Regions from separate parts of the Lelliottia sp. CFBP8978 genome, predicted to be linked through region 3. Evidence: riboswitches for the same ligand, from Rfam matches in the RefSeq annotation. Region 3 holds a riboswitch; each other region holds the start of a gene.
What was found. Region 3 has a riboswitch for thiamine pyrophosphate ahead of thiM (hydroxyethylthiazole kinase). Riboswitches for the same ligand answer to the same signal wherever they lie in the genome.
Positions count from the first base shown of each region.

Region 1 (5,378 bases), 2.1 Mb from region 3:
CCATGGCGCAACAGAAAAGGATTAATTTGCGGCGATCGCCCTGGCTGTCGGACCGTTTTGCCAGCCACAGGCTGACCAGAATCCCGGCGATGGCATTCACGGTGTAAAACAGCCCCACCCAGAACGGCTGTGCACCGACCTCCCGACTCAGGAACAGGCTTAGCGTCGGGGCCTGTAGCGCTCCCGCCACGCCCATCATAAAGGCCACCAGCATAAAAGCGGCATACACGCCGTTCAGGCGGCGGCCCATCGTCATCAACCAGAGCATGCGCAGTTCCTTGTCAAAGAGGATCGAATTTGAGTGGCATAGTAAACGAAAAAAGCCAGCAAAAACATTTTGCTGGCGGGTGATAAGCACCAATACTCAGTCACACATGATCGAGGCGAGTCAGCGGTCAGAGGTCGAATTCGTCACTTCCCACTGCATCAGATCTTCAAGCAATTTCAGCCGCTGCTCTGCGCACTGGCGGGCCAGCCAGGACACTCCTTTTGTCGCTGAAAAGTAGTGCTGATAAAACTGACGTGCGGTAGACCTCTTCATATTCACCTCCTCACTTCAACGAAATGAATTATTGGCTTAATATGAGGATTAATAAATTGCTGATTTTTTGTCAGGAGTTCCCCTTTTATGCCTTCTGGTCGTCTGCAACAACAATTTATCCGCCTCTGGCAGTGCTGCGATGGCCAGACAAAGGAGACGACGCTGAACGAACTGGCGGACCTCCTGAGCTGTTCGCGCCGCCATATGCGCACGTTGCTCAATACCATGCAGCAACAGGGCTGGCTGAGCTGGGAGGCAGAAGCCGGGCGCGGCAAACGTTCGCGGTTGACGTTTCTCTACACCGGCCTGGCCTTGCAGCAACAGCGCGCCGAAGATCTGCTGGAGCAGGACCGAATCGATCAGCTGGTGCAACTGGTCGGCGATAAGGCCGCGGTGCGCCAGATGCTGGTTTCGCACCTGGGCCGTAGTTTCCGCCAGGGACGCCATATCTTGCGCGTACTCTACTACCGTCCGATGAAAAATCTGTTGCCCGGTAGCGCGTTACGCCGCTCTGAAACCCATATGGCGCGGCAAATTTTCAGCGGTCTGACGCGCATAAATGAGGAAAACGGGGAACTGGAAGCCGACATCGCGCACCACTGGCAGCAACTTTCTCCGCTGCACTGGCGCTTTTTTTTGCGTCCCGGCATCCATTTTCATCACGGGCGTGAGCTGGAGATGGAAGATGTCATCGCCTCTCTGGAGCGGGCACGAGAGCTGCCGCTCTATTCGCATATTTCACGGATCCACTCGCCAACCGCCTGGACTCTGGATATTGAGCTTTCCGAACCAGACCAGTGGTTACCCTGGTTAATGGGCTACGTCCCTTCCATGATTTTGCCACTCGAGTGGCATTCCATGCCGAATTTCGCCAGCCAGCCCGTTGGCACCGGCCCTTACGCCGTGACGCGCAACAACAGCAACCAGCTCAAAATCCGCGCATTCGACGACTACTTCGGCTATCGCGCCCTGATTGATGAAGTTAACGTCTGGGTCCTGCCCGATGTCGGCGAGGAGTTTAGCGCAGGCCTGACGCTCGAAGGCCCCACCGCCGGCGAAAAAGCCGTCGAGAGTCGCCTCGAAGAGGGCTGTTATTATCTGCTGTTTGATTCCCGTACCCATCGGGGGGCAAGCCATGATGTACGCCAGTGGATAAGCCACATCCTCGCCCCCGCCAGCCTCATTTATCATGCGGAAGATCAGCACCAGGCCTACTGGTTCCCGGCGTACGGGCTGCTTCCGCGCTGGCATCATGCTCGTCCGGGGTACGCAGAAAAACCTGCCGGACTGGAGTCCATCACCCTGACGTACTACCGCGAGCATGTAGAACATCGCGTGATTGCCAGAATTATGAGCAAACTGCTGGCGGCGGAAGGCGTGACGCTGGAGATTCAGGAGGTGGATTACGATGAGTGGTATCGCGGAGAGGCTGTTAGCGATATCTGGCTGAACAGCGCTAACTTCACTCTGCCGCTAGACTTCTCTTTGTTCTCGCACCTGTATGAAATTCCGCTGATCCAGCACTGCATCTCCCGGGACTGGCAGCAGGACGCCGCGCAGTGGCGCGCCGGAGAGATGAATCTGGCGGTATGGTGCCAGCAACTGCTCTCCCGGCAGGCGATGGTGCCGCTTATTCACCACTGGCTGATGATCCAGGGCCAGCGCAGTATGCGCGGATTACGCATGAACACGCTCGGCTGGTTTGACTTTAAATCCGCCTGGTTTGCGCCGCCGGAACCATAACGCTTTCGTAATATTCACCAAATCATTACAATACCGCCGTTCTCAACGGGGTGCTGCATCAACGATGTGCGCTGAGATAATACCCGTCGAACCTGATCCGGATAACGCCGGCGAAGGGATTTGAGGCTGTCGCTCAAAATCCTTTGCCACTCAACTTTGAGGTGCAAAGTGTTAAAAAAAGTTCTCCCCCTACTGGCGCTCTTCGCGCTGCCTGCTTTTGCCAGGCCTGTTTTAACGGTCTACACCTACGACTCCTTCGCCGCTGACTGGGGCCCTGGCCCGGTGGTCAAAAAAGCCTTTGAAGCCGACTGCAACTGTGAGCTGAAGTTTGTGGCGCTGGAAGATGGCGTTTCGCTGCTCAATCGCCTGCGTATGGAAGGCAAAAACAGCAAGGCGGACGTGGTGCTCGGTCTGGATAACAACCTGCTGGAAGCCGCTTCACAAACAAAACTGTTCGCCAAAAGCGGCATAGCCAGCGATGCAGTGACAGTGCCTGGCGGCTGGAAAAATGACACCTTTGTGCCGTTTGATTACGGCTACTTCGCTTTCGTCTACGACAAAAATAAGCTGAAGAATCCACCGAAAAGTCTGAAAGAGCTGGTCGAGAGCGATCAGAAATGGCGCGTGATTTATCAGGATCCGCGTACCAGTACACCGGGCCTGGGTCTGCTGCTGTGGATGCAAAAAGTCTATGGCGACAAAGCACCGGAAGCCTGGCAGAAACTGGCTGCCAAAACCGTTACCGTCACCAAAGGCTGGAGCGAGGCCTACGGCCTGTTCCTGAAAGGCGAAAGCGATCTGGTGCTCAGCTACACCACCTCCCCGGCCTATCACGTTATCGAAGAGAAAAAGGATAACTACGCCGCTGCCAGCTTTACCGAAGGCCACTATCTGCAGGTGGAAGTTGCCGCGCGTACCGCCGCCAGCAAGCAGCCGGAGCTGGCCGAGAAATTCCTGAAATTTATGGTCTCTCCCGCTTTCCAGAATGCCATTCCGACCGGCAACTGGATGTATCCGGTAACCGATGTGACGCTGCCTGCGGGCTTTGAGCAGCTCGCCAAACCGCAAACTACGCTGGAGTTCACGCCACAGCAGGTCTCCTCTCAGCGCAGCGCATGGATTAGCGAATGGCAACGCGCCGTCAGCCGCTAATCCCCGGCTGGCTGATACCCGGACTGACTGCCGCCATCCTGATGGTGGCGGTGAGTCTGGGGGCTTTTCTGGCGCTATGGTTCAACGCGCCAGAAAGCGACACTGCCGCGCTCTGGCATGACAGCTATCTCTGGCACGTGGTGCGGTTCTCCTTCTGGCAGGCTTTTCTCTCTGCCCTGCTCTCTGTTATTCCGGCGATCTTTTTGGCACGGGCGCTCTATCGCCGCCGCTTCCCCGGAAGACAAGCGCTGCTGCGCCTGTGCGCGATGACACTGATCCTGCCGGTGCTGGTTGCCGTCTTTGGGATCCTGAGCGTTTACGGTCGGCAGGGATGGATCGCTGCGCTGTTAAATAGCGTTGGCATCGAATGGACTTTTTCCCCCTATGGCCTGCAGGGCATTCTGCTGGCTCACGTCTTTTTCAATATGCCGATGGCGACGCGGCTGTTCTTACAGGCGCTGGAAAATATCCCCGGCGAGCAGCGCCAGCTGGCCGCTCAACTCGACATGCGCGGCTGGCCGTTTTTCCGCTTTGTCGAATGGCCCTGGCTGCGCCGACAGATCCCTCCCGTGGCCGCCCTGATTTTCATGCTCTGCTTCGCCAGCTTTGCCACCGTGCTTTCGCTGGGCGGCGGGCCGCAGGCCACCACCATTGAACTGGCGATTTATCAGGCGCTAAGCTATGACTATGATCCGGGCCGCGCGGCGCTGCTGGCGATGATCCAGATGTTCTGCTGTCTGGGGCTGGTGCTGCTCAGTCAGCGCCTGAGCAAAGCCATTGCGGTGGGAAGCCATCAGATCAACGGCTGGCGCGATCCGCAGGATCGCCTGCGCAGTCGGCTGGGGGATTTCACGCTTATCCTGCTCGCTCTTTCGCTGTTGCTGCCGCCGCTGCTGGCAGTCGTCGTAGATGGCCTTAACCTGAATCTGCTCTCCGTCTTGCAACAGCCGGTGCTGTGGCAGGCGCTGTGGACATCGCTGCGTATCGCGCTGGGCGCCGGGTTGCTGTGTGTCTTGTTGACCATGATGTTGCTGTGGAGCAGCCGCGAGCTGTACGCACGGCAGTTAAAACTGAGCGGGCAGGCGCTGGAACTAAGCGGAATGCTGATCCTGGCGATGCCGGGTATTGTACTGGCGACCGGTTTCTTTTTGCTGTTCAACAGCACTATCGGCTTGCCCGAGAACGCCGACGGTATCGTGATTTTCACCAACGCGCTGATGGCAATTCCTTACGCGCTCAAAGTGCTCGAAAATCCGATGCGCGATCTGAGCGCGCGCTACAGCCTGCTCTGCCAGTCGCTGGGAATGAATGGCTGGCAGCGGCTAACCGTGGTGGAACTGCGTGCGCTACGACGTCCGCTGGCACAGGCGCTGGCTTTTGCCAGCGTTTTGTCGATTGGCGATTTCGGCGTGGTGGCGCTGTTTGGGAACGACGATTTCCGCACGTTGCCCTTCTGGCTCTATCAGCAAATTGGATCCTATCGCAGTCAGGATGGCGCCGTGACGGCTCTTTTACTCCTGCTGCTGTGCTTTACCCTATTTACCGTTATCGAGAAAATTCCGGGGCGTGATGCTAAAACTGACTGATATAACCTGGCTTTACCAGCATTTGCCGATGCGCTTTACTCTGTCCGCCCAACAGGGGGAGATGATAGCCATCCTCGGCCCCAGCGGAGCGGGGAAAAGCACCTTGCTCAATCTCATTGCAGGTTTTCTGCCTCCGGCGAAAGGTGAGATGACGATCAACGGTGAGGATCATACCCACACGCCGCCCTCGCAGCGCCCGGTGTCGATGCTGTTTCAGGAAAACAATCTGTTTACCCATCTGACGGTCCGGCAGAATATTGGCCTGGGGCTCGATCCGGGACTCAAACTGACAGCCGCGCAGCGCCAGAAACTCGACGCCATTGCGCAGCAAATGGGATTGACGGATTTTAGCGATC
Region 1 covers NZ_CM188253.1:757,374-762,751, reverse strand. Annotated here, with positions in the region: gene SOM82_RS03550 (sugar efflux transporter) at 1-268, opposite strand, end outside; gene sgrT (glucose uptake inhibitor SgrT) at 389-541, opposite strand; gene sgrR (HTH-type transcriptional regulator SgrR) at 629-2,284, shown strand; TPP riboswitch at 2,321-2,421, shown strand; gene thiB (thiamine ABC transporter substrate binding subunit) at 2,453-3,436, shown strand; gene thiP (thiamine/thiamine pyrophosphate ABC transporter permease ThiP) at 3,412-5,022, shown strand; gene thiQ (thiamine ABC transporter ATP-binding protein ThiQ) at 5,006-5,378, shown strand, end outside.
Region 1: another riboswitch for thiamine pyrophosphate. It lies ahead of thiB (thiamine ABC transporter substrate binding subunit); the one in region 3 lies ahead of thiM (hydroxyethylthiazole kinase).

Region 2 (5,378 bases), 1.9 Mb from region 3:
GGCATGGTGGTGGCAATACGCGCCACCTTGTATTCAACCAGCTCCAGCGAAGGATACTTCAGTAATACCATTGCGGCTCGCGTCACCTCTCCGCCCTGCTCAAACCCAACGTCAGCGCCTGCGATCAACTGCGGCGGATCCACACCCAGACGATCCTCGCGGATCACGGATGAGGCGAGTTCAAGCTGCTGAGCGCGTAACGACGCGAGATCCATAACGACTCCTTACTGATGGTACGGGGCTGAAAGTCGGTGTACCGCCTCCACAAACGCACCCGCATGTTCTGGCGGAACATCCTGATGGATCCCGTGGCCCAGGTTAAAGACGTGACCCTCGCCCTGACCAAATCCGGCCAGAATCGTTGCCACTTCTTCTTCAATACGCGCAGGCTGCGCATACAGCATGGAAGGATCCATGTTGCCCTGCAGCGCCACTTTGTCACCCACGCGACGGCGCGCATCGGCAATATCGGTCGTCCAGTCAAGACCCAGCGCATCACAGCCGGTCGCGGCCAGGGCTTCCAGCCACTGCCCGCCGCCCTTGGTGAACAGTGTCACCGGCACGCGACGGCCTTCGTTTTCACGCAGCAGACCATCAATGATTTTGTGCATGTAATACAGCGAGAACTGCTGATAATCACGCCCGGTCAATACACCACCCCAGGTATCGAAAATCATCACCGACTGCGCGCCTGCTTTAATCTGAGCATTGAGATAAAGCGTGACGCTCTTCGCCAGCTTGTCGAGCAATGCGTGCAGCGCCAGCGGCTCGGCGTACATCATCTTTTTGATCACGGTAAAGGCTTTACTGCTACCGCCTTCAACCATATATGTCGCCAGCGTCCACGGGCTGCCGGAGAAACCAATCAACGGGACTTCGCCTTTCAGCTCGCGTCGGATAGTGCGCACCGCATTCATAACATAGCCCAGCTCCTGCTCCGGATCCGGGATCGGCAGCTTATCAATATCGGCTTTGCTCTTAATCGGAGAGGTAAAGCGCGGGCCTTCGCCTGTTTCAAAGTACAGGCCAAGCCCCATCGCGTCCGGGATGGTCAGGATGTCTGAAAAAAGGATCGCCGCATCAAGCGGGAATCGGCGCAACGGCTGAAGCGTCACTTCACAGGCCAGCTCCGCGTTTTTGCACAGCGACATAAAATCGCCCGCCTGTGCGCGCGTGGCTTTATATTCCGGTAAATAACGGCCCGCCTGGCGCATCATCCATACAGGCGTGATATCAACGGGTTGGCGCAGTAGCGCACGCAGATAACGATCGTTCTTCAGTTCGGTCATTTTTGCAGTTCCTTAAGCGTCATGGCCTCATTGTAACATGTCACTCATCATCAGCCCGACACATTGCCACGGTATCTTCTATCAGGCGGCGAGCGACGGTGCCTGGCGGCGGCAACAGCGGTAGATCGTCATAGCGATACCAGTTTGCCTCCAGCAACTCTTTCGGATCGATAACGATCTCCCCGCTATCATAGTCAGCCATAAATGCGGTCATCAGCGACATCGGGAACGGCCACGGCTGAGACGTCACGTAACGCAGGTTTTTAACCTTGATGCTGCTCTCCTCCATCACTTCCCGGGCAACGGCTTGCTCCAGTGTTTCACCCACTTCGACAAAGCCAGCCAGCACGGTATGGACACCGTTGCGGTGGCGGGTGTGTTGCGCCAGCAGGATGGAGTCATCACGACGAATGGCGACAATAATGCACGGCGCAATTTGCGGATAGTAGCGCTCGCGGCAGTGGTCACACAGCATGGCCCACTCGGATTTGCTGCGGTGCATAGTATGGCCACAGTAGCCACAGAATTTATGGGAACGGAAAAATTCAGCCAGCTGAACCCCACGTCCGGCCAACTGGAAAAGACCGACATCCAGATCGAGCACCTGGCGAACCGAGCCCATATCCTGGCGGCGATTTTGTTGGATCAACCACACGGATTCGCCTTGCCACTCGCCGATCCTGAGTGCGGACTGCCCCGCAAGATCGAAATTTTCTGCCTCGCCATAAGGTAATTCACCGTCGGGCAACCATAATTTTTGTTCGTGACTGACGATCCACCAGCCGCGATCTAATTTTTCAATTATACGATCCATATCTATTGCACTACCTTTGCTTCACAGGCATGTTGGTAACATTATTATTACATTTTGGGTGGGCAGCTTTTAATCTTAACCTTGCGGAGTCAAACATGCTAAACCAGCTACAAAGCCTGACGGAGCGCGTTGGAGGAAGTCATCAACTGGTCGATCGCTGGCTGCACGTGCGCAAACATTTGCTTGTTGCCTACTACAATCTGGTCGGCATTAAGCCTGGCAAAGAATCCTATATGCGGCTTAATGAAAAAGCGCTGGATGATTTTTGTCAGAGCCTCGTTGATTATCTTTCAGACGGTCATTTCAATATTTATGAACGCATTATCCGCGAAATGGAAGGGTCCAGCCCGTATTTAACGGCGACAAAACTCTATCCGCTGCTGGAAGCCAATACCCAGCAGATCATGGACTACTACGACTCAACGCTCGAAAACGCTATCGATCAGGATAATTATCTGGATTTCCAGCAGGCCCTTTCCGATCTCGGTGAAGCGATGGAAGCCCGGTTCACGCTTGAAGACAAGCTCATCGCTCTCGTGCTGGACAGCAATCTGAAGGCCAGCAATGAAGATGACATCGCGCGTCCGGCTTGAGTTCTTATGCGTTAACGAGTAATTTACAAATACCGCTCCTGCCCTGCAGGAGTGTTTTCTTGTCGGAGTGCCCAGAGCGAAAGCCGGGCTGAGACCGTTAATTCGGGATCCGCGGAACCTGATCAGGCTAATACCTGCGAAGGGAACAAGAGTCAACATGCTGTTGTATTACCCTCTCTGGGTGATCACATCTCTTGCTTCATCCGTCGTCTGACAAGCCACTTCCTTCATATTTGGAATGAGCTATGTCTGCAATCAAACTGACCCGCCGCGAACAACGCGCGCAAGCACAACACTTCATTGATACGCTGGAAGGCACCGCTTTCCCCAACTCTAAACGCATTTACATTACCGGTTCGCAAGCAGATATCCGCGTGCCGATGCGTGAAATCCAGCTTAGCCCAACCCTCATCGGCGGCAGCAAAGAAAATCCCCAGTTTGAAGATAACGAAGCCGTACCGGTCTACGACACCTCTGGCCCTTACGGCGATCCCGCTGTCGCCATCAACGTTCAGCAGGGGCTGGAAAAACTACGTCAGCCGTGGATTGATGCCCGCAACGACAGCGAGCCGCTGACCGATCGCAGCTCTGTCTTTACCAAAGAGCGTCTGGCCGATGAGGGTCTGGACGCGCTGCGGTTTACCGGTCTGTTGACGCCGAAACGCGCGAAAGCGGGAAAATGCGTGACGCAATTGCATTACGCTCGTCAGGGCGTAGTTACCCCAGAGATGGAATTCATCGCCATCCGCGAAAACATGGGCCGTGAACGCATTCGTAGCGAAGTTCTGCGCCACCAGCATCCGGGCGAAGGTTTTGGCGCTCGTTTGCCGGAAAACATCACCGCGGAATTCGTGCGTGACGAAGTCGCCGCCGGCCGCGCCATCATCCCTGCCAATATTAACCATCCTGAATCCGAACCGATGATTATTGGCCGTAACTTCCTGGTGAAGGTTAACGCTAATATCGGCAACTCTGCGGTCACCTCTTCCATCGAAGAAGAGGTCGAAAAACTGGTGTGGTCCACCCGCTGGGGTGCGGATACCGTCATGGATCTCTCCACCGGGCGCTACATCCACGAAACCCGCGAATGGATCTTGCGTAACAGCCCGGTTCCTATCGGCACAGTACCCATCTATCAGGCGCTGGAGAAGGTCAACGGGATCGCCGAAGATCTGACCTGGGAAGCCTTCCGCGATACGTTTCTGGAACAGGCCGAACAGGGCGTGGACTATTTCACCATCCACGCTGGCGTCCTGCTGCGCTACGTGCCGATGACCGCCAAACGCCTGACCGGCATTGTCTCGCGCGGCGGTTCCATCATGGCGAAATGGTGTTTATCGCATCATCAGGAAAACTTCCTGTATGAGCATTTCCGCGAAATTTGCGAAATCTGTGCGGCCTATGATGTCTCCCTGTCGCTGGGTGATGGTCTGCGTCCGGGATCGATTCGCGATGCAAACGACGAAGCGCAATTTGCCGAACTGCATACCCTGGGTGAGCTGACCAAAATCGCGTGGGAATATGACGTCCAGGTGATGATCGAAGGTCCCGGCCACGTACCGATGCAGATGATTCGTCGCAATATGACCGAAGAGCTGGAGCACTGTCATGAAGCGCCGTTCTACACCCTGGGACCGCTGACTACCGATATTGCGCCGGGCTATGATCACTTCACCTCCGGGATTGGCGCGGCGATGATCGGCTGGTTTGGCTGCGCGATGCTCTGCTATGTCACGCCGAAAGAACACCTCGGCCTGCCCAATAAAGAGGACGTAAAACAGGGGCTGATCACCTACAAGATCGCCGCCCACGCGGCGGATTTAGCCAAGGGCCATCCCGGCGCGCAAATCCGCGATAACGCCATGTCAAAAGCACGCTTTGAATTCCGCTGGGAGGACCAGTTCAACCTGGCGCTCGATCCGTTCACCGCCCGCGCGTATCACGATGAAACCCTGCCGCAGGAATCCGGCAAAGTGGCACACTTCTGCTCCATGTGCGGCCCCAAATTCTGCTCGATGAAAATCAGCCAGGAAGTGCGCGACTACGCGGCGAAACAGGTGATCGACGTGGGCATGGCGGACATGTCGGAAAACTTCCGCGCCAAAGGCGGCGAAATCTACCTCAAAAAAGAGGAAGTGTAATGTATCAACCTGACTTTCCCCCTGTCCCCTTCCGCCTCGGGCTTTATCCGGTGGTAGATAGCGTCACGTGGCTGGAACGCCTGCTTGCAGCAGGCGTAAAAACGCTTCAGCTACGCATCAAGGATAAACCTGATGATGAGGTTGAAGGCGATGTTATGGCCGCGATTACGCTGGGGCATCGTTACGATGCCCGGCTGTTCATCAACGATTACTGGCGGCTCGCGGTTAAGCATCAGGCGTACGGCGTACATCTTGGTCAGGAAGATCTGGAAACGACCGATCTGAATGCCATTCGCCAGGCGGGTTTACGGCTCGGCGTTTCGACCCACGATGATATGGAGATCGACATCGCTCTCGCGGCGCGGCCATCTTATATCGCCCTCGGACACGTTTTCCCGACCCAAACCAAACAGATGCCGTCTGCCCCGCAGGGGCTGGCGCAGCTGGCAAGCCATATCGCGCGCCTGAAAGATTACCCCACGGTCGCCATCGGCGGGATCAGCCTTGAACGCGCTCCTGATGTGCTCGCCACCGGCGTGGG
Region 2 covers NZ_CM188253.1:205,685-211,062, reverse strand. Annotated here, with positions in the region: gene nfi (deoxyribonuclease V) at 1-215, opposite strand, end outside; gene hemE (uroporphyrinogen decarboxylase) at 225-1,289, opposite strand; gene nudC (NAD(+) diphosphatase) at 1,330-2,103, opposite strand; gene rsd (sigma D regulator) at 2,199-2,696, shown strand; TPP riboswitch at 2,750-2,858, shown strand; gene thiC (phosphomethylpyrimidine synthase ThiC) at 2,942-4,837, shown strand; gene thiE (thiamine phosphate synthase) at 4,837-5,378, shown strand, end outside.
Region 2: another riboswitch for thiamine pyrophosphate. It lies ahead of thiC (phosphomethylpyrimidine synthase ThiC); the one in region 3 lies ahead of thiM (hydroxyethylthiazole kinase).

Region 3 (5,378 bases):
TTTGGGGAGAGGGTTAGGGTGAGGGGTAAGAGTGAAGAGTGAAGGCCCGCGCCAAACTACGCGATAGTGACCTTCTTATCCAGATACACATCCTGTACCGCGTTGATCAGCTTCACACCGTCGGACATCGTTTTTTTAAACGCTTTGCGACCCAGGATCAGCCCCATCCCGCCGGCGCGTTTATTGATAACCGCCGTGCGTACCGCGTCGGTCAGATCCGTTTCGCCCCCTGCTGCACCGCCGGAGTTAATCAGCCCCGCGCGACCCATGTAGCAGTTGGCGAGCTGGTAACGCACCAGATCGATCGGATTGTCACTGGTCAGCTTGCTGTACACGCGGTCATCGGTGTAACCAAAGTTCACCGCTTTGTAACCGCCGTTATTTTCGGCCATTTTCTGCTTCACGATATCTGCGCCAATGGTGGCCGCCAGATGGTTTGCCTGGCCGGTGAGGTCGGCTGAGACATGGTAATCAACGCCATCTTTCTTGAACGCATTGTTGCGCAGATAGGCCCACAGCACGGTGACCATCCCCAGTTCGTGGGCGCGCTCGAAGGCGGCAGAGATCTCTTCGATTTGACGGCGAGACTGTTCGGAACCGAAATAAATCGTCGCTCCCACCGCCACAGCCCCCATGTTGAACGCCTGCTCTACGCTGGCGTACAGCGTCTGGTCATATTCGGTCGGGTAGCTTAGCGTCTCGTTATGGTTCAGTTTGACGAGGAAAGGAATGCGGTGGGCGTAGCGGCGAGAGACGGATGCTAACACGCCGTAGGTGGAGGCCACGCAGTTGCAGCCCGCCTCAATAGCCAGCTCCACGATATTTTTCGGATCGAAATACAGCGGGTTGGCGGCAAACGATGCCCCGGAGGAGTGCTCAACGCCCTGATCGACTGGCAGAATGGAGAGATAACCCGTTCCGGCTAAACGCCCGGTGTTATAAAGCGTCTGCATGTTCCGCAGTACCGCTGGCGGACGGTTGTTATCTATCATGACCCGATCAACGTAGTCGTGACCTGGCAGGTAAAGTTGCTCGGCTGGAATGGTCATACAACGATGCTGTAACAGGCTGTCGGCATCTTTGCCAAGCAATTGCGCAATATCAGTCATAGCTATGCTCCCGTAAGTTCCGACGTCATGTCGGTACGTGATATCCATACCCACATTTTTGTGAGCAGACAAAGCCTGGACCCTGGTTAGCCTAATTTCCAGCTTTAGCTGGTTTTTTCAGCACAATCTGCTGGCTCGTTTCCTGTACATCAACATCGTTACACCGTTCAAACTGTCGCCCCTAACGGGTAACGGGATGGCCTGCCTGAGGCGCATAATTTATGCAACCGCAGTGGAGACTCCTGGCGTCGCGTTCCGTTCGTTCAGTTGACCCATTCCCGCTATGTGATTGTTCCTTCTCCATTTTATTGAGCGAAAACGCTTATCCCCGTCGACGCCTTTTACGCGTTACCACCACGCATGAAAATGGTGAACCGGGCCAATACCGTGGCCGACCTCCAGCGTGTCGGCTTTGGCAAGCGCACAGGAGAGCCAAGCTTTGGCCTCCTGCACCGTATCGTCCCAGTGTTGATGACGTGGACGCAGCGCGGCCAGCGCTGCCGATAACGTGCAGCCCGTCCCGTGCGTGTTTTTGGTGACAATACGTGCCGCCGTGAAGCGCTTAGCACCATCACGGGTAAAGAGCCAGTCCGGACTTTCTGTGTCATCAAGATGCCCCCCTTTCATCAGCACCGCCTCGCAGCCCAGCGCTAATAATGCATTGCCTTGCTCTTTCATCTCGCGTTCGTTGCGTGCATGCGGTGCGCCGAGCAGCGCAGCGGCCTCTGGCAGATTCGGCGTAATGAGCGCCACCTGCGGCAACAACTTTTTGCGCAGCGTTTCAACGGCGGATGGCGAAAGAAGCGGATCGCCACTTTTCGCCAGCATTACCGTATCGAGCACCACGTTCCGCACCTGATAACGCTCCAGCCGTTCCGCGACCGCTTCAACAATGTCCGTTTCGGCCAGCATGCCGATTTTGGTGGTATCAATGCGCACGTCGCTAAATACTGAGTCGAGCTGGGCTGCCACAAAATCGGGTTCAATCCGGTACACCGACTGCACCCCGCGAGTATTTTGCGCCACCAGGGCGGTAATGACCGAGCAACCATAGGCCCCCAGAGCAGAGAACGTTTTAAGATCGGCCTGAATTCCCGCACCGCCGCTCGGATCGGTGCCCGCAATCGTTAAGGCGTTAATCCGTTTCATGCATGGCTCTCCAGGTTCCACAACGCGTCGATAAATGCACAAGCAAAGCTGCCCGGCCCGGAACGTTGACTAGCCGCACGCGTGCCTGCCCGCTTCATCCATCCGCAGGCAGCCGCCACGTTATCCAGTCTGTCACCCGGCAGCGAACAGCTTGCCGCTACCACCGCCGACAGCGCGCATCCGGTGCCGACCACTCGGGTCATCAGAGGATCCCCTCCGCTGACCGTTTTCGTTCGCTGCCCGTCCGTGACGTAATCTACTTCTCCGGTGACGGCAACAATGGCATTCGTCTGGCGAGCCAGCGCCTGTGCGGCAGGCAGTGCAATGGCGGCGGCATCGGTAGTATCGACGCCACGCCCGCCGGCGCTCATCCCTGCAAGGGCAAGGATTTCCGAGGCATTACCGCGGATCGCCGCGGGTTTCAGGCTTAGCACTTGCTGACAAAAACGGGTCCGAAATGCCAGCGCACCGACGGCCACGGGATCGAGCGTCCACGGCTTGCCTGCGGCAACCGCACTTTCGATGGCCCGACGCATCGCCTGCGAGCGAGGCGAAGTGAGCGTGCCAACGTTGATTAACAGGGCATCGGCGATGGCGGCAAATTGCTCTGCTTCTTCGGCTTCGACGATCATTGCCGGAGAAGCACCCAGCGCCAGCAAAACGTTAGCCGTAAAGGTTTGCACCACATCGTTAGTCATGCAGTGTGTCAAAGGTGATCGCGCGCGGAAGTGGTGTAAGACGTGTAAATCGAGCAGGTCAGGCTGCATGGTTTCGCTCCTGCCTTGCGTGAAGAAGCGATAACCGTGAAAGGCATCTGACTTCCCTACGCTGGCATTATCCAGATCAGGTGGTACGGGTATTTCTCAGCCTTCACAAAGAAGGGCACCCCGAGTCATGTAGATTGAATCTCTATACTTTTTGCCAGCTTAGGGGAAGTGGCTTGCTTGCGCAAGCCCGCCTTCCGGTTATCGCTTCTTCACGTCCTGGCAGCAGCAAAAGGGTATCACAGCACTTATCATCCCGTATCACACTCTAAAACCGTCCGGTTTATCCTTGTCGTGAGCAGTGATTTAGTGATTTAGCTGTCGTGGTTTGCTTCCCCTACTTTTTAATCACAGAATAAAAACACCTATACCGATAAATTAAGAGCATCGATAGAGCGAAAAACTCCCTAAACCACAATTGACCATATAAAGAACGGCGCCAACATAAACCTTTAACATTATGAGGGATTCACATGCACGATTTCAGATTAATCATGATATGGGATGCTGCAAGAGAACTTAGCCCCCAAGATTTCCAATACATACTAAGGCCAGAGGTAGCATTCGAAAGAGCAAGGGTTTACTACGATCTTGATTCTGACAACTACTCTCACTTTAGCCTTCAACAAATGCCAAAGAGGAAAAGCGGTTTTATCAATTCCTTTTCAGCTAAGTATGACCGTAAGAGTAATGGCATGTATGATGGTGCTTATGATCATACACAACATAATGTAGATACTGGTTGGTTTATTGGAATAGATGAATCCGAGCAATGGGATTATTTTAAGCATCCATTCTATTTTGATGAGAAAGGTGAACTTGTCTACGATTGCTTTATGGATCACTGGCATTCATGGTTTGAAATGGAAGTTAGAGATGCTTACCGAAAATGCTTAGATAGCCATCAGGGAAGACAACCAGCACCTACACAGAAGTTTCACCCATCAGATGCACTGTAAGTACCCCACATAATCGTGCCATTCATATTTAGAGGTCATCCGGCATTGACCCTACCCCAAAATCCTGCTCCATTCAGAAACAGAACTCCGGCATGAAATACACTCCCCTGAACGGAGGTGGTGTCGATGAAAAAAACACGATTCGCCGAAGACACAGATTCTCTTTACCCTCAAACAGGCTGAGCTGGGTAGGTGTCCTTGCCGGATGTTTGCCGCAAGCTGGATAACTCCGATGCCACCTTTTACACCTGGCGCAAGAAATACGGTGGAAATACTCCCTGTGAACTCAAACATATGTGGCAACGGGAAGAGGGAAATCTGCGGCTGAAGAAACTGGTTGCCGATGACAGCGCACTGCGCCTGCGTATCTGTGAGATCACCGAAACGCAAATTCACTACAGATATCGCCGGGTACACGTGATGCTCCGGCGTGAGGGTTGGCGAGACGATCACAAACGAATCTACAGCCTCTACGGTGAGCAAGGGCTGTCGCTACGCTTCAAACGACCACGCCGCAATAAATCTGCCCAGCAATATCCAAACCACGTCTGGGGCATGGATTTTATTTCTGATGCGTTGTTTGACAGGCGACGACTCCGCCTGTGGACGGTTATCGACCTTTACACCCGAGAATGTCTGGGAATCTGCGTTCGACAGAAGTGGCTGGGATACTGGACAGTATAGCGCTCGGGCGTCCTTTACCACAGTTGCTGATAACCGATAATGGTTCTGAATTTGCATGAAAAATGCTGGACAAGTGGGTGTATGAAAGAGGAATAAGGATCGACTTCTCATGCCCGGGACATCGACGGACAACGCTACAGTCGAGTCCTTCAACGGCAGGTGCGGCAGGAATGCCTGAACGAGAACGGGTTCATGTCTCTGGAGGATGCACGGTTCAAAATCAAGGCGCGCATACACTATAACCAGAGTCGTCCCCATTTTGCACTGGGCTGGATGCCCCCCGCGAATTTGCCGAAAATCTTCCGGTTGCCAGAATATGCAGCCAGAATGAAGCCGGTTATTCCTGATTATGGCTGGATCACATACGGGGAGCGAATCACTGGCATTGTGATTAATCCAGCAACCAGAATTTACTATTTTTCTTACTCACCAAAAATAGCTGTTATAAAAATAACCACCGAGAATATATGTATACATTTAATGTCATTGAATTCTCATAAATTAAGACTTAAACGAATGCAGGAATTTTATACCCAAATAGACATCAGCAAAACAAACTGCATAAAATCAATAATATAAAAATTATTAATGTTGACTTTTGCTACAGTTATAAAATGTATTTCATATGATCCAAATCAAAGATCCTTCGCGACCGTTGGGCGATAGTTCAGCCACAAAATGCTATCGCAGTTAAAGAAACAGTTTAGGATTTA
Region 3 covers NZ_CM188253.1:2,824,190-2,829,567, forward strand. Annotated here, with positions in the region: gene fbaB (class I fructose-bisphosphate aldolase) at 57-1,109, opposite strand; gene thiD (bifunctional hydroxymethylpyrimidine kinase/phosphomethylpyrimidine kinase) at 1,458-2,258, opposite strand; gene thiM (hydroxyethylthiazole kinase) at 2,255-3,025, opposite strand; TPP riboswitch at 3,062-3,158, opposite strand; gene SOM82_RS13355 (DUF8093 domain-containing protein) at 3,496-3,981, shown strand; partial or broken gene SOM82_RS13360 (IS3 family transposase) at 4,108-4,947, shown strand.